Regions from separate parts of the Streptomyces sp. NPDC003393 genome, predicted to be linked through region 2. Evidence: riboswitches for the same ligand, from Rfam matches in the RefSeq annotation. Region 2 holds a riboswitch; each other region holds the start of a gene.
What was found. Region 2 has a riboswitch for cobalamin ahead of ACWDUZ_RS17845 (ribonucleoside-diphosphate reductase subunit alpha). Riboswitches for the same ligand answer to the same signal wherever they lie in the genome.
Positions count from the first base shown of each region.

Region 1: it holds a riboswitch for cobalamin, as region 2 does, so the genes downstream of both, ACWDUZ_RS16675 (HoxN/HupN/NixA family nickel/cobalt transporter) here and ACWDUZ_RS17845 (ribonucleoside-diphosphate reductase subunit alpha) in region 2, are expected to answer to the same signal.
Region 3: it holds a riboswitch for cobalamin, as region 2 does, so the genes downstream of both, ACWDUZ_RS28935 (cobalamin biosynthesis protein) here and ACWDUZ_RS17845 (ribonucleoside-diphosphate reductase subunit alpha) in region 2, are expected to answer to the same signal.

Region 1 is NZ_JBSFRB010000014.1:122,566-128,211, forward strand. It holds gene ACWDUZ_RS16670 (nucleoside hydrolase) at 35-1,009, shown strand; gene ACWDUZ_RS16675 (HoxN/HupN/NixA family nickel/cobalt transporter) at 1,006-2,145, opposite strand; cobalamin riboswitch at 2,144-2,332, opposite strand; gene ACWDUZ_RS16680 (metalloregulator ArsR/SmtB family transcription factor) at 2,413-2,772, shown strand; gene ACWDUZ_RS16685 (glycoside hydrolase family 13 protein) at 2,882-4,615, shown strand; gene ACWDUZ_RS16690 (DUF4142 domain-containing protein) at 4,683-5,423, opposite strand.
Region 2 is NZ_JBSFRB010000016.1:63,068-68,713, forward strand. It holds gene ACWDUZ_RS17835 (GlxA family transcriptional regulator) at 1-37, opposite strand, end outside; gene ACWDUZ_RS17840 (ribonucleotide-diphosphate reductase subunit beta) at 337-1,359, opposite strand; gene ACWDUZ_RS17845 (ribonucleoside-diphosphate reductase subunit alpha) at 1,359-3,728, opposite strand; cobalamin riboswitch at 3,851-4,011, opposite strand; gene ACWDUZ_RS17850 (GNAT family N-acetyltransferase) at 4,074-4,580, opposite strand; gene mctP (monocarboxylate uptake permease MctP) at 4,687-5,646, opposite strand, start outside.
Region 3 is NZ_JBSFRB010000037.1:36,641-42,286, forward strand. It holds gene cobN (cobaltochelatase subunit CobN) at 1-864, opposite strand, end outside; gene ACWDUZ_RS28930 (cobyric acid synthase) at 861-2,369, opposite strand; gene ACWDUZ_RS28935 (cobalamin biosynthesis protein) at 2,366-3,352, opposite strand; cobalamin riboswitch at 3,454-3,592, opposite strand; gene ACWDUZ_RS28940 (hypothetical protein) at 3,752-3,982, opposite strand; gene ACWDUZ_RS28945 (inorganic phosphate transporter) at 4,017-5,447, opposite strand.

The DNA.
Region 1 (5,646 bases), on a different contig from region 2:
GTCCGCCGACGGAACGTTCACCAGGGAGCCCGCCGTGACCGGTCAGTCCACCTCCGCCACCCCCGTGATCATCGACTGCGACACCGGTGTCGACGACGCACTGGCCCTGCTGTTCGCCGTCCGCCACCCGGGCCTGGAACTGCGCGCGGTCGGCTGCGTGGCCGGGAACACGGACGTGGACCAGGTGGTACGCAACACGCTGACCGTCCTGGAACAGGCGGGCGCTCCCGAGATCCCCGTGGCGCGGGGCGCCGAACGCCCGCTGATCGAGCCCCTGCGCACCGCGCACCACGTGCACGGCCGGGACGGCATGGGCGACCTCGGGCTGCCCGAGCCACGCCGCCGCCCGGCCGGCGTGGACGCGGTGACACTGCTCCGCCGCGAGATCCTCGCCTCGCCCCGCCCCGTCACCCTGATCCCGACGGCCCCGCTGACGAACATCGCGCTGCTGCTGCGCACCCATCCGGAGGTGACGCGCAACATCGAGCGGATCGTGTTCATGGGCGGCGCGGTCGCCACCGGCAACGCCACCGCGGTCGCCGAGTTCAATGTCTGGCACGACCCGGAGGCGGCGGCGATCCTGCTCACCGCCGGGGTGCCGATCACGATGTACGGGCTGGACGTGTTCCAGCGGGTGATCGTCCCGGCCGACGACGTACGCAGACTGCGCGACAGCGCCGAGCCGGGCGCGAACCTCGCGGGACGGCTGCTCGCCCACCGCGACCCGGTGACCTCCGCGCAGGACCCCTCCGGCGGGCTCGGGGACGCGGGCGCCGTGTGCTCGGTCGCCGACCCGGCGGGGCTGACCACGCGGCGGCTGCCGGTGGAGGTGAACCTCGCGCCGGGCCCGGCGCGCGGCCAGACGGTCGTCGACCGCCGGCCGCGCCCGGGCGAGGCGGAGCTCCACGGCGAGGCTCGCGAACAGCGGCTGGTGGACGTGGCGTTGGACATCGACCCCGACCGGTACGTGAAGCTGTACCTGGCCACGGTCGAAGGCAACAGCCCTTAGTCCGTCTCCGCCGCCCGGACCGCCCAGCGCTGTTCCACCTTGGCCGCCTTCCAGTACGCCAGCGCCGCCGCCCACACCACGACGAAGAGGCCGACGATGATGTAGCCCACGTTGTCCAGGTCGAGGCCGGCGATCCAGCCGGTGACGTCGTCACGCAGGTCGAGCTTGTCGTGCAGGACGCCGACGAGTTCGATCGTGCCGATGAAGAAGGCGACGGCGATGGACAGGCCGGTGATGGTGAGGTTGTAGAACACCTTGCGGACGGGGTTGGAGAAGGCCCACTGGTACGCGAAGTTCATGAACGTGCCGTCGAGGGTGTCGAACAGGCTCATCCCGGCCGCGAAGAGCAGGGGCAGGCAGAGGATCGCGTACCAGGGCAGTCCGGCCGCCGCGCCCGACCCGGCCATCACCATCAGGGTGACCTCGGTGGCCGTGTCGAAGCCGAGGCCGAAGAGGAAACCGAGCGGGAACATCTGCCCCGGCCGCGAGACGGACCGGGTCAGCCGGCCGAGGACGCGGTTCATGAACCCCCGGGAGTCCAGGTGCTGTTCGAGCTCGCGCTCGTCGTAGGTGCCGGCCCGCATCGCGCGGAAGACCTTGAGGATGCCCACCAGGGCGACCAGGTTGAGGGCGGCGATCAGATAGAGGAAGGTCCCGGAGACGGTGGTCCCCATGAAGCCGAGGACCTGGTGGGTGCGCGAGCCGTCGTCCATGACCTTGCCGGCCAGCGAGGTCCCGCCGGCGATCAGCAGGGCCAGGAGCACCACCACGCTGGAGTGGCCCAGCGCGAACCAGAAGCCCACCGAGACCGGGCGCTTGCCGTCGGCCATGAGCTTGCGGGTGGTGTTGTCGATGGCGGCGATGTGGTCGGCGTCGAAGGCGTGCCGCATGCCGAGGGTGTAGGCGGTGATGCCGAGGCCGATGCCGAAGGCCTTGGTGCCGACCCGGTAGTGCTCGGGAACGACGAGCAGGAACAGGATCCCGAAGGCGACGACGTGCAGGGCGAGGATCACCCCCATCAGCCCCGCGGTCTTGAAGGTGTCCTCCCGGCGCCAGGCGAAGGCGGCCTCGGTCGTCGTCGGGGCAGGGTTGGGCAGGGTCATCCGGTCATCACGCTCCAGCACCTCGTGGATCACTTCGTGAGCTGCCGTGGCCGGTCTCCTGGCTTACGGGTGGTGCGTGCCCGGCCCGCCTTCCCGGCCGTCGTACGACGGCCAGTGGCTGTCCCGCGCGGGACGTGGGCCTGGAACTCCCCGATCACAGTGGCGAGGGCCGCGTCGACCTTGCATCGACTTCCCGAACACCACGGCCCGCCCACCGTAGAGGGGGAAGCGGTCGGCTGCATAGCTGCATACCTGCGCAGGTATGGAAGATCACAGGGGTGCGCCTGCGAGGATGGCGGTATGCATCTCGTCCCTGCCGACCGCGCGGACCGCCGCACCATCGACGGTCACCGGGTGTGCGACGCCATCGCGGCGATCGGCGACGCCGCGCACGTCCGCGCCTGGGCGGACCGTTTCTCGCTGCTCGCCGACCCCAAGCGGCTCGCGCTGCTGCTCGCCCTGCACCGCACCGGCCCACTGGCCGTCTCCGACCTCGCGATCGCCACCGGCATGAACGACCCGGCCGTCTCCCAGGCCCTGCGGCTGCTGCGGGCGGCCGGGGTGGTGGAGGGCGAGAAGGAGGGGCGCGTGGTGCGCTACCGGGTGGTGGACCGCGACGTACGGGGCCTGCTGGAGCACTGTGCGGCGGACGCCGGCTGACGTACGCCCCCTTTGCCGCCCCCTCTGCCTCCTGTGGCGGTTTCATATTTCCGGCGATCGGGACAGAGTTCTCTTTGTTGCATCGACGACGCACCGAAGAGGAGATCGCGTGACCGACCGCACCACCACGCACGACTCGACGGACACCTCCCCCCACGACTCCACGCGCGTCGCCACGGGCACCGCCCCCGGCGACGCACCCCTCGACCTCTCCCCCAAGAACCCCGACCGGTGGCGGCAGGCCGTCGTCTACCAGGTCTACCCCCGCAGCTTCGCCGACGCCGACGGTGACGGGCTCGGCGACATCCGGGGCGTCACCCAGCGGCTGACCCACCTCGCCGCGCTCGGCGTGGACGCGCTCTGGCTGAGCCCCTTCTACCCCTCCGAGCTGGCCGACGGCGGCTACGACGTCGCCGACCACCGGGACGTCGATCCGCGCCTGGGCACCCTCGACGACTTCGACGCCATGGTCACCGAGGCCCATCGCCTGGGCCTGAAGGTGATCGTCGACATCGTCCCCAACCACAGCTCCCACCTGCACCCCTGGTTCCAGGAGGCGCTGCGGGCCGGGCCCGGCTCTCCGGCCCGCGACCGGTACGTCTTCCGCGACGGACGCGGCGAGCACGGTGAACTCCCGCCCACCGACTGGCAGTCCGTCTTCGGCGGCAGCGCCTGGCGGCGGGTGCCGGACGGGCAGTGGTACCTGCACCTGTTCGCGCCCGAGCAGCCGGACTTCAACTGGGAGAACGAGGAGGTCCGCGCCGACTTCCGCGCCACCCTGCGCTTCTGGTCCGACCGGGGCGTGGACGGCTTCCGCGTCGACGTGGCGCACGCCCTGGTCAAGGACCTCGACGAACCGCTCCGCGACGTCGGGGACATCGGGGTCACCGGCGAGGACGCCCTGCCGCGCATGGCGCCCGGCAGCCACCCGTACTGGGACCGGGACGGCGTCCACGAGATCTACCGCGACTGGCGCAAGATCTTCGACACCTACCTCCCGCCCCGTACGGCGGTCGCCGAGGCCTGGGTGCCGGACAGCCGGCGCGCGCTGTACGCCCGCCCGGACGAACTGGGCCAGGCCTTCAACTTCGAGTACCTGCAGACCGGCTGGGACGCCGGTGAGCTGCGCCGGGTCATCGCCGCCTCGCTGGCCGGCGCGCGGGCCGCCGGGGCCTCGGCCACCTGGGTGCTGTCCAACCACGACGTGATCCGGCACGCCTCACGGCTGATGCTCCCGCCGGGCACCGACGAGAACGCGTGGCTGCTGTCCGGTGGACGCGCCCCGGCCGTCGACGAGGCGGCCGGGCTGCGCCGGGCCCGTGCGGCGACGCTGCTGATGCTCGCGCTGCCCGGTTCGGCCTACCTCTACCAGGGCGAGGAACTCGGCCTGCCCGAGGTCGCCGACCTGCCCACGGAGGTGCTCCAGGACCCGATCTGGGAACAGACGGGCCATGTCCGCAAGGGCAGGGACGGCTGCCGGGTGCCGCTGCCGTGGACGACCGGCGGACCGTCGTACGGCTTCGGGGCGGGCGCGGCCTGGCTGCCGCAGCCGGCCGGCTTCGCCGCCTACGCCGTGCAGGCGCAGGACGGGGTGGAGGGCTCGACGCTGGAGTTGTACCGCACGGCTCTGCGGCTGCGCCGCAAGCTGTCGGCGGGCGAGTCGCTCACCTGGGCGGAGGACGCCCCGAGCGGGGTGCTCTCCTTCACCCGGTCCGAGGGCTGGCGGTGCGTCACCAACCTGACGGACACGGACGTGCCGCTGCCGCCGGGGGAGGTGCTGCTGAGCAGCACGCCGCTGACGGGACGCCGGCTGGGACCGGACACCACCGTGTGGCTCGCGTAGGGACGGTGCCGGCGTCCCGCGCCGTTCCGTCCCTCGCCCTGCGCACGGACTCGCTCCGCCGCCGGGCTCACCGCACCGTCGGGCTGGGCGACGGCGCCCCGCCCGGTGCGCCCCCCGGAGCGCCGCCGATGTCCAGCGGGCTCGACGTGGCGTTCGGCGGCGGGGTCAGCTCGACCAGGGGCTGCCCGCCGGAGACGGGCGGCGGGGTCAGGTCCGAGGAGGGCAGCTTCGGCGGGGTCGTCTGCTCGAACAGCACCCGGTTGTAGTCGACCAGGCCGGTTTCCTCCATGACCGTGATGTGGTCCAGGACGGTGTCGTTGGCCTGGTTGGCGAGTGCGCGGACCAGGCTGTTCTGGGTGGTGGACCGGATCTTCGCGATCGTGTTGAAGATCGATCCGTGCGTCACGCGCAGGATGTTGGCCATGTCGCTGTCGAACTTCTTGCCCGCGTCCGCGCTGAGGACGGTGACGAACCCCTGTTGCTGGGGGCTGGCCGCGTTGGGCAGGTCGATGTTCAGCAGGGGTGCGATCTTCCGGCAGCTGGCGTCCAGCGCCGCGTGTCCGTCGATCAGGTGCTGACCGGCGGTGACGACCGCCTTGGTGGTGCCCTTCTTCACGGCCATCTGCCCGACGGGGTACTCCCACAGCCCGGCCGCGCGCACCTTCACCACGAAGTCGCGGTCCGCCTCCGTGAGCGGCCCCCACTGGGTCTGGGAGATGACCCTGGTGGGGTCGCTGGACACCTTCTGAAGGCCGAGCATGCCCGGATAGGCCAGTGCGACGAGGGTCAGACCGAGAGCTCCGCCCACGAAGAGGGTTCCCGTCGTGTTCCGCGAAAAGCGCACCGTGCCTCCTGCCCGGTAAGTGAAGCCCGCTCAGCGGCGGTTCGGACACACAGCAGTACGGATGGGAAGGCCTCCGAAACCTTTTGTTCTGGTAAAAAATTCCGGGATTCGGGGGCGCCGCGGGCCCGGTCGGGAAACCCGGCGCTCCCGGCTGCGCGGGCCGGACGCCGGAGCAGAGCGGCCGACG
Region 2 (5,646 bases):
CGCCGTCCAGCAGGACGGCGGCCACGTTCTGCAGCATGCCCCCAGTCTGCCCTGTGAGTGGCAGGAATTTGAAGGTGTACGGCAGTCCTGCCACTGACGGTAAGGAGCATCGGGCGCGACAGTGGTGTGCATGAACGCAGACCAGACACAAGCCCTGATCGGAATGCCGGCGGCCTTCGGACTCCTGGTGCTGGTGATCCTCCCCTCGGTGATCGGCATGGTGCACGAGCGGCGCATCGACCGCCGGCTGAGGGCGGCTCAGAAGGGCCGAGAGGGCCACCGGGGCCGTGCGGACGAGGAGTTCGTCCGCACGGCCCCCGGGGAGCGAAGGGAGGATCAGAAGTCCTCGTCCAGGTCGACGGTGCCCTCCACCGCCACCTGGTACGCCGAGGGACGCCGCTCGAAAAAGTTGGTCAGCTCCTGAACGCCCTGGAGTTCCATGAAGGAGAAGGGGTTCTCCGAGCCGTACACCGGAGCGAAGCCGAGCCTCGCCAGCCGCTGGTCGGCCACGCACTCCAGGTACTGCCGCATCGAGTCGGTGTTCATCCCCGGGAGGCCGGCACCGCACAGGTCGCGCGCGAACTGCAGCTCGGCCTCGACGGCCTCCCGCAGCATGTCGGTGACCTGCCGCCCGAGTTCGTCGTCGAAGAGGTCCGGCTCCTCCTTGCGGACGGTGTCCACCACGTCGAAGGCGAACGACATGTGCATCGTCTCGTCACGGAACACCCAGTTGGTGCCGGTGGCCAGACCGTGCAGCAGGCCCCGGCTGCGGAACCAGTAGACGTACGCGAAGGCGCCGTAGAAGAACAGGCCCTCGATGCAGGCGGCGAAGCAGATCAGGTTGAGCAGGAACCGCCGGCGGTCGGCCCTGGTCTCCAGGCGGTCGATCTTCTCGACCTCGTTGATCCACTTGAAGCAGAACCCGGCCTTCTCGCGGATGGAGGGGATGTTCTCGACGGCCGCGAAGGCGGCGGCGCGGTCGTCCGGGTCGGGCAGATAGGTGTCCAGCAGCGTCAGGTAGAACTGGACGTGCACGGCCTCCTCGAACAGCTGCCGGCTCAGATAGAGCCGCGCCTCCGGCGAGTTGATGTGCTTGTACAGCGTCAGCACCAGGTTGTTGGCGACGATCGAGTCACCGGTCGCGAAGAAGGCGACCAGGCGGCCGATCAGGTGCTGCTCGGCGGGCGTGAGCCTGGCGAGGTCGGCGACGTCCGAGTGGAGGTCGACCTCCTCGACGGTCCAGGTGTTCTTGATGGCGTCCCGGTAGCGCTCGTAGAAGTCGGGGTAGCGCATGGGGCGCAGCGTCAGCTCGAAACCGGGGTCGAGGAGGGTCTGGGGTCGGTCGGTGGTGCTGGTCATCACTGGCAGGCCTCGCAGGACTCGGGGTTCTCAAGGGAGCAGGCGACCGCCTCGGGGTCGGCGACCTGCTGGACGGGGACGGTGGCGCGTGCCGCGCGGGCGATGCGGGTGGCCGGGCGGGAGCGCAGGTAGTACGTGGTCTTCAGGCCCTGCTTCCAGGCGTAGGCGTACATCGAGGACAGCTTGCCGATGGTCGGCGTCTCCAGGAACAGGTTCAGCGACTGGGCCTGGTCCAGGAACGGGGTCCGGGCCGCCGCCATGTCGATCAGTCCGCGCTGTGGGATCTCCCAGGCCGTGCGGTACAGACCCCGCACGTCCTCGGGGATCCAGGCGAAGTCCTGCACCGAGCCGTTCGCCTCGCGCAGCGCCTCACGGGTGCGGGCGTCCCAGACGCCGAGCTCCTTCAGCTCATCCACCAGATAGGAGTTGACCTGGAGGAACTCACCCGACAGCGTCTCGCGCTTGAACAGGTTGGAGACCTGCGGCTCGATGCACTCGTAGGCGCCGGCGATGGACGCGATGGTGGCGGTGGGCGCGATGGCCAGAAGCAGCGCGTTGCGCATGCCGACGGCGGCGACGCGTTCGCGCAGGGCGGCCCAGCGCTCCGGCCAGGTGAACTCGACGTCGTAGTGGTCGGGGTGCAGCACGCCCCGGGCGGCGCGGGTCTTCTCCCAGGCCGGCAGCGGCCCGTTGCGCTCGGCCAGGTCGGCGGACGCCTCGTACGCGGCGAGCATGATCCGCTCGGCGATGCGGGTGGACAGCGCCCTGGCCTCGGCGGAGTCGAAGGGCAGGCGCAGCTTGAAGAAGACGTCCTGGAGGCCCATGGCGCCCAGGCCGACGGGCCGCCACCTGGCGTTGGAGCGGCCCGCCTGCTCGGTCGGGTAGAAGTTGATGTCGACCACGCGGTCCAGGAAGGTGACGGCGGTGCGCACGGTCTCGTCCAGGCGCTCCCAGTCGAGATCATTGGTCGCCTTGTCGACAAAGGCACCCAGATTGACGGACCCCAGGTTGCAGACCGCCGTCTCCCCGTCGTCGGTGACTTCCAGGATCTCCGTGCAGAGGTTGGAGGAGTGGACGACGTGGCCCGGCTCGGCCGTCTGGTTGGCGGTGCGGTTGGCGGCGTCCTTGAAGGTCATCCAGCCGTTGCCGGTCTGCGCCAGGGTGCGCATCATCCGGCCGTACAGGTCCCGGGCGGGCATGGTCTTCTTCGCCCGTCCGGCCGCCTCCGCCCTGCGGTACGCGGCGTCGAACTCCGCACCCCACAGGTCCACCAGTTCCGGCACGTCCGACGGGGAGAACAGCGACCACTGCTCGTCGGCGCTGACCCGGCGCATGAACTCGTCCGGGACCCAGTGAGCCAGGTTGAGGTTGTGGGTGCGGCGGGCGTCCTCGCCGGTGTTGTCACGCAGCTCCAGGAACTCCTCGATGTCCGAGTGCCAGGTCTCCAGGTAGACCGCCGCGGCGCCCTTGCGCCGGCCGCCCTGGTTCACGGCCGCCACCGAGGCGTCCAGGGTCTTCAGGAACGGCACGATGCCGTTGGAGTGCCCGTTGGTGCCGCGGATCAGCGAACCCCGCGAGCGGATGCGGGAGTAGGCGATGCCGATGCCGCCGGCGTGCTTGGACAGCCGCGCGACCTGGTGGTAGCGCTCGTAGATGCTGTCCAGCTCGTCCCGGGGGGAGTCGAGCAGGTAGCAGGACGACATCTGGGGGTGGCGGGTGCCGGAGTTGAAGAGCGTGGGGGAGGAGGGCAGGTAGTCCAGGCGGCTCATGAGCCCGTAGAGCGCCGCGACGTCGTCCACCGACCGCGCGGTGTCGTCCTCGGCCAGACCGCTCGCGACCCGCAGCATGAAGTGCTGCGGTGTCTCGACCACCTTGCGGGTGATCGGGTGGCGCAGCAGATAGCGGCTGTGCAGCGTGCGCAGGCCGAAGTAGCCGAAGCGGTCGTCGGCGGCCGGATCGACCAGGGCGTCCAGCCGCTCGGCGTGCCGGCGTACGAACGCGGCGGTCCGGTCGGCGATCAGCCCCTCGCGGTGGCCCACGGCGACGGACTCCGTGAAGGACGTCACGCCCTGCGAGGCGGCCTCGGCCCGGATGGCGAGGGTCAGCAGCCGGGCGGCCAGCCGAGAGTAGGCGGGGTCCTCGGAGATGAGACCGGCGGCGGCCTCGGTGGCCAGATACCGCAGCTCCGCCTCGTCGGCGTGCGCCGAACGCCCGCGCAGCGCGGCGGCGGCCACCCGGCCGGGGTCGGCATCGGGGAGGTCGGCGGTCAGCTCGGTCAGCGTCCGCAGCAGCGCGGCACCGGGACCTTCGGCCTCCAGACCGGTGATGGAGCCTGTCGCTGAAGCCGGATCGGCTGGCGCGATGGTCACGTGGGGCTCTCCCTCGCTCGGCACGGGGCCTCATGGAGGGCAGGGAGCAGCGCACGGGCGCACGCGGCGCCGCGTCCACCGGCCCATTCCGCGAGGCCCGGACGTCAGGCACCCGGACCGGACGGCCGGGCGCACTGTCGGCAGGTCCTCGGACTGACGCTCGTACGACGGCACACGGGCAGCCGGAGATGACGGCATGCGGGCATACGCGGACGAGTACACCGTTGCGGGACAGTTCCGGATTCGCACCGGATTCCCCTGCGGTGACAGCGAGCATGAGCATACATCTTGTGCTGGGTGAGAAGGCCACCCCCATATGTTGTGTCGTGGCGACTGCGGAGCGTGTCAGAGCGGCAACTCGTAGGCGAGCAGCGTGATCTCGTCGAGGTGGGGGAGCGGGTTCCAGTCGCGCTCAGGGGTGCGCACGAAGCCCAGACGTTCGTAGATGCGATGAGCGGCGTGCATGGTGCGCTGGGTGGACAGCACCAGGCGGACACAGCCCTCGGTGCGCCGGGCCCGGTCCAGACAGGCCCGCACCAGGGCCTCGCCGGCGCCCCGGCCGCGCGCGGTCCGCGCGACCGCCAGCATCCGTATCTCGGCCTCGCCGGGCCTCGCGATGTCGGCCATCGGGCCGCCGGACGGCACGAAGGTGACCCCGCCGAGCACCCTGCCCTCCGCGACGGCCACCAGCACTTCGGCGGCGGCCGCCCGCTTGGCCACGTCCCTCAGTTCGCCCAGGTACGCGTCGCTCTCCCCGAAGTCGAGCAGCCCGTCGCCCAGATAGGCCTGGGCGGTGATCTCGCCGAGGGCGTCGTACTCGCCGGGCTCCGCCGGCCTGATCACGATGTCCATACGCCGAGTGTGCACGAGGGGTACGACAACGGGCCGCCGGATTTCTCCGGCGGCCCGTTGCGAGACGCTGCGGCCCGGTGAGAGGCGCAGGGTCAGAGGCGTACCGTCAGTGCGCGCTGTCGGCCGTGGCCGGCGGCAGCTCCACCGCGACGCCCGGGTCCCCCGCGTCGGCCGTGTAGTCCTCGGGCCGGGTCTCGTCGACGCCCGCGGGCGCCTTGACCGCGTTGAGGACGAAGGTCAGGACCACGGTGACGACCACGTTGAGCACGAACGCCGTCAGGCCGATGTAGCCGATCTCGCCGATGCCCGGGATCTCCTTGGCCGAGCCGCCGAAGTGCTTCTGCGTCGGCGAGGCGACCCCGTAGGCCGCGAGCGTGCCGTAGAGCATGCCGACCGCCCAGCCGGCGAGCAGCGCCCAGCGGTGGAACCACCGCGTGAACAGGCCGCCGACCAGGGCCGGGAAGGTCTGCAGGATCCAGATGCCGCCGAGCAGCTGGAAGTTGATGGCGACCGTCTTGTCCATGGTCAGGACGAAGATCAGCGCGCCCACCTTCACCAGCAGCGACACGATCTTGGAGACCCGGGTCTCCTCCTTCGCCGTCGCGTTCGGCTTGATGAAGTCCTTGTAGATGTTGCGGGTGAACAGGTTGGCCGCCGCGATCGACATGATGGCCGCCGGCACCAGCGCGCCGATGCCGATGGCCGCGAAGGCCACGCCCGTGAACCAGTCCGGGAACAGGTTCTCGAACAGCTGCGGGATCGCCAGCTGGCCGTTGTCGACCTTCACGCCCGCCGCGATCGCCATGAAGCCCAGGAGGGCGAGCAGGCCCAGCATGAGGGAGTACAACGGCAGGATCGTGGTGTTGCGGCGGATCACCTCACGGCTGCGCGAGGACAGCGTCGCGGTGATCGAGTGCGGGTACATGAAGAGCGCCAGCGCGGAACCCAGGGCCAGCGTGGCATACGTCCACTGACCTCCCGACGCGGTCACGATGCCACCCTTGCCCGCCGCGGTGAACTTCGCGTTGGCGGCCGCGAAGATGTCGTCGAATCCGCCCAGCTTGAT
Region 3 (5,646 bases), on a different contig from region 2:
CGGCACGGTGATCAGCCGGCCGTCGAACTCCGGGATCGCGACCTGCATCGCCGCGTCCATGGGGGACAGGGCGGCGTCGGACTCGTCCCAGGCGCTCTTCGACGAGGTCAGGCACAGTCCTTGCAGGACGGGGATGTCGAGCTCGGCCAGCGCGCCGACGTCCCAGGACTCCTCCTCGCCGCCCGCCGACGCCTGCGAGGCGTGCGTGCCGCCGGCCGCGAGCACGGTGGCGACCAGGGCGTCGGCCCGGCCCAGCAGCTCGTACAGCCCGGCGTCCGCGCCGCGCAGCGAACCGCAGTACACCGGCAGCGCGTTGGCGCCCCGCGCCTCGACCGCCTCGCACAGCGTGTCCACGAAGGCGGTGTTCCCGCTGAGTTCGTGGGCGCGGTAGAAGAGCACGCCGACGGTCGGGCGGCCGTCCCGCGGCTCGGGGGAGCCGTGGACGCCGTACTCCGGCATCTTCCGCGGCTCCTCGAAGCCCTCGCCGGTCAGCAGCACGGTGTCGGACAGGAACCGGGACAGTTCGAGCAGGTTCGCGGGGCCGCCCTCGACCAGGTACCGGAGGGCCTCGGCCACCACCCCGGCCGGCACGGACGACTCGGCCATCAGCTCGGCGTCCGGCACGGCCTCCCCGCCCAGCAGCACGGTCGGGACGCCGGACGCCTTCAGCGCGGCCAGCCCCTCCTCCCAGGCGCGCCTGCCGCCGAGGAGCCGTACGACGGCGAGGTCGGCGCCGTCGAGCAGACCGGGCAGCTCCCGCGTGACGTCCACCCGGGTGGGGTTGCCGATCCGGTAGGAGGCGCCGGAGGCCCGGGCCGCCAGCAGATCCGTGTCGGCGGTCGACAACAACAACACTGTGCTCATGCGGGCGCTCCCGGTGGAATGAAAGGCAGTCCTGGCGGCGCGCCCGACTCGATGAGCCGCCACAGCGCGTCCGTGTCCGCGTGCTGTTCGATCAGGTCGCCGAGCCGGTCCAGCTGCTCCTCGCGCAGCGCGGCGAACGAGGTGTCCGGGGCCGGAGCGAAACGGCGGCCCGCGGCGGCCGCGACCTCGCGCAGGAAGGCCCGCCGGAAGCCGTCCGACTCCAGCGAGCCGTGCCAGTGGGTGCCCCACGTCCGGCCGACCCGGCAGCCGTCCAGGAAGGGCTCGCCGCCGGTCACTTCGGCGACCCCGTGGTGGATCTCGTACCCCTCGACCCGTTCCCCGAGGGCCTCGCCGACCGGCCGGGTGAGGGTCTTCTCGCGGGCGAACCGCACCCGGACGGGGAGGACACCGAGGCCGGGGACGGCCCCGGTGCGCGACTCCACCTCGTCCTCGATGTGCTCGCCGAGGATCTGGAAACCGCCGCAGATCCCGAGGACCGGCCGCCCCTCGGCGGCCCGTCGGACAAGCGCGTCCGCGAGACGCCGCTCGCGCAGCCACTCCAGTGCCCGTACGGTCCCGCGTGTGCCCGGGACCACCACCAGGTCGGCGTCGGACAGCTCCTCGGGGCGGTCCACGAACCGCACGACGACCCCGGGCTCGGCGGCGAGCGCGTCCACGTCGGTGAAGTTGGACATCAGCGGGATCGCGCACACGGCGACGCGCAGCACGTCCTCGCCGACGGGCGGGGCCACGGCGGACTCGCGGACGGTGCCCCGCAGGGACACGCGCAGCCCGTCCTCCTCGTCGATGCCGAGTCCGTGCCGGAAGGGCAGGACGCCGTACGCGCGCCGCCCGGTGAGGTCCCGGAGCATGTCCAGTCCGGGCTCCAGCAGGCTGACGTCCCCGCGGAACTTGTTGACGAGGAACCCGGCGACGAGCGCCTGGTCCTCCGGTGAGAGCAGCGCGACGGTCCCGAAGAACGAGGCGAACACACCCCCGCGGTCGATGTCCCCGACGACCAGCACGGGAAGCCGCGCGTTCCGCGCGATCCCCATGTTCACGATGTCGGTCCGGCGCAGATTGATCTCCGCCGGGGACCCCGCCCCCTCACAGATCACGGCGTCATACGTGCCCCGCAGCTCGGTGAGGCAGTCCAGCACGGTGCCCAGGAGCCGCTGCTGCCGTCCGCCGTGGTAGCCGCGCGCGCTCATCTCGCCGACCGGCCTGCCCAGCAGCACCACCTGGCTGCTCCGCTCCCCGCCCGGCTTGAGCAGCACCGGGTTCATCAGCGCGGTCGGCTCGATCCGGCAGGCCTGGGCCTGCATGGCCTGCGCCCGCCCGATCTCCGCGCCCTCGCGCGTGACGAAGGAGTTGAGGGACATGTTCTGCGCCTTGAAGGGCGCGACCTTGACGCCTTGCCGCACCAGCCACCGGCAGATCCCGGCCGTCACGACGCTCTTGCCGGCGTCGGAGGTGGTGCCGGCGACGAGCAGACCGCCGCTCATGACGCGCTTCCCTTCGTCCGACGGTTGCCGCGCGTGCCGCGATCGCCGCGGCCGCGGTCGCACAGGAGCCCGACGGCGGCGCAGGTGCCGAGGGCGAGCCAGCCGACGCGCCGTGAGAGCCGTACCGCTCGCTCGATGTCCCCGACGCGCACGGCGCGCCCGGCGCCGTTGAGCACCGGGCGGTGCTCCAGACGCCCGCCGTACGAGAGCGTGCCGCCCATCCGCACCCCGAGCGCCCCCGCGAAGGAGGCCTCGACCGGACCGGCGTTGGGGCTCGGGTGCCGGCGGGCGTCGGCGCGCCAGGCGCGCAGGGCGCCCCGCGGGTCAGGGCCGGCCACGGCCGCCAGGACGGCGGTGAGCCGCGCCCCCGGCCATCCGGCCAGGTCGTCCAGGCGTGCGGAGGCCCAGCCGAAGCGGCGGTACCGGGGCGACTTGTGCCCGACCATGGCGTCCAGGGTGTTCACGGCCCGGAACGCGGCGAGCCCCGGCACCCCGGCGACGGCGCCCCACACCAGCGCGCCCACCACGGCGTCGGAGGTGTTCTCGGCGACCGACTCCACGACGGCCCGGGCGATCCCGTCGGCGTCGAGCGCCTGGGGGTCGCGCCCGCACAGGTGCGGCAGCCGCGCCCGGGCCGCCACCACGTCGCCCGCTTCCAACGCGCGCCCGATGGTGCGCGCCTCCCGGACGAGGGAGGTCCCGCCGACCACGGCCCAGGTGGCGGCGGCCGTCAGGGCGGCGGAGGCGACGGGGGAGGGGCGGACGGCGCGCGCGGCGGCGGCACCGAGCGCGGTGGCGCCGCCGGCGCACAGGGCCGTGTGAAGGGCGCCCCGACCTCGGTGGTCCCGCCACAGCAGACGTTCCACGGCGCCCGCGGCGCGGCCGAACACGGCGACCGGATGTCCTCGGCGTGGATCGCCGAGGAGGAGGTCACCGAGGAGGCCGGCGGCGGCGCCGTACGCGAAGACGCGATCGGCACCCATGGGTTCAGCCGACTTCGGGGCCGGGCAGAGCGTCGTCGATGAACCTCGGTCGGCAGCCGCGCATGGCGATATGTCCTCACTCAGGGTGTCCACGCCCTGGTTCGACGAGACCGGCGGTGAGAGTTCCTGGCTCCCGGGGTTACTACCCCGGTGACAGTGGCGGGACCGCGCCGGATTCGCACCGGCTTCCTCTCCTGCCGCCGTACATGGCCCCGGCAGTCCACCACGCCCCGCGAACACCCGTCAACTCACCGTTGACCTGCGACGGGATACTGAGATGAGGCCCACACCACCGGCGCGAGAAGCCCGCCCCGCCCGTTCGCCGAGGTGGCGGGGCGGGCGGGGCGGGTGGTGGGACGCTCTTGACTTCCGGGGTCCGGCAGGGGCCCTGACCGGCTGTCAGCCCGTGCCGACGATGAGGTGGATGCCGTAGGCCACCGCGGCGGCGCAGGTGGCGAAGCAGACGTAGGCGCCGGTGACCGCGAGGACCCCGCCTCCGTCGCCCCGCGCGACGGCACGCTCCCGCCGGGACAGGCCCGCGATGCCCAGGGTGAACAGTGCCACCAGGCCCACGGTGACCGCGAGGCTGACGCCGAAGACGGAGCCGAGGGCTGCCCAGTCGATCTTCATGGTGATGCTTCCTTGGGTGCCGGGTGAGCGGGGGTCAGACGGTGGCGGCCGGCGGGGTGGCCGGAGCGGCGGACGCGGTCGGCGCGGCCGTCGGATCGATGACGGGCGTGGTGACGGCCGTCGGATCGATGACGGGTGCGTCGATGGCGGGCGTGGTGATGGCTGTCGCGTCGATGACGGGCGTCTCGATGAGGGGCGCGTCGATGACGGGGGCGGCCGGCTGGGCGGGGATCGTCGCGGTGAGCGACTCGACGGCGGCGGACTCGTCCGTGGAGACCGGTGCCGTGGACGCGGGGGCGGGGGCCGCCGGGGGCGGGGTGACGGCGGCGATCGCCTGGGTCACGACGCCGGGCGGCTCCTCGGCCGCGGGCTCGGTGACGTTGGTGTGGTCGACGACCTGGCGGCGGGAGATCTTCCAGATCGCCGCGCTCGAGGTCACCAGGAACGCGGCGACGAGCGCGGTGCCCCAGTCGCCCAGCCCGGTGACCGCCTCCGCGCCCGCGCCGACCAGGGCCGCGGCGGGCAGCGTGAGGACCCAGGCGACGGTCATGCGGCCTGCGGTGGACCAGCGGACCACACCGCCTTTGCGGCCCAGGCCCGCACCCATCACCGAGCCGGAGACGACGTGCGTGGTGGAGAGCGAGAAGCCGAGGTGCGAGGAGGCGAGGATGGCGGTGGCCGCGCTGGTCTGGGCGGCGAAGCCCTGCCGCGGCTGGAGGTCGGTCAGGCCGGTGCCCATGGTGCGGATGATGCGCCAGCCGCCGATGTAGGTGCCGAGCGCGATCGCGAGGCCCGCCGAGAGGATGACCCAGGTGGGAGGGTTGGAGCCGGGGGCTGTGGCGCCGCCGGCGATCAGGGCGAGGGTGATGACGCCCATCGTCTTCTGGGCGTCGTTGGTGCCGTGGGCCAGCGAGACCAGGCCCGCGGAGGCGATCTGCCCGACCCGGTGGCCCTTCTCGGCCGCCGTGCCGTCCGCCTTCCCGCCGATCGTGTACGACAGCCGGGTCGCGACCATCGCCGCGAGACCCGCGACGACCGGGGCGGCCACCGCGGGGATGATGACCTTGGTGACCAGGGCGTCACCGTGCACCGCGCCCACGCCGGCCGAGGCGATCGTGGCGCCGATCAGGCCGCCCATGAGGGCGTGCGAGGAACTGGACGGAAGCCCGACCAGCCAGGTCAGCAGGTTCCAGAGGATCGCGCCGACCAGGGCGGCGAAAATGACCTCGGGACGGATGCCGGCCTCGTCGACGAGGCCCTTGGAGATCGTGTTGGCGACCTCCACGGAGAGGAACGCGCCCACCAGGTTGAGCGCGGCGGACATGGCCACCGCGACCTTGGGCTTGAGTGCGCCGGTCGAGATGGTGGTGGCCATCGCGTTGGCGGTGTCGTGGAAACCGTTCGTGAAATCGAACGCGAGTGCGGTTACTACCACAATCGCGAGGATCAGCGAGAAGCTTTCCATTTACCCAGGCAATCGTTCGAGCGTCATTGGCTGGTTGAACGTAGGTAACCAGGGTGAACAGAAGATGAACTGGGCCGGTCCGCGGAGTGTCCGAATCTGCTTCCCGGAGGTTCCGTTTCGCCGCCGCGGCCCGTCGTCCGTGACCCGGCGGAGCGGCTGTCCCTGTCCTGCCGCACGTCCGGGCTGAAAGGATCACGGC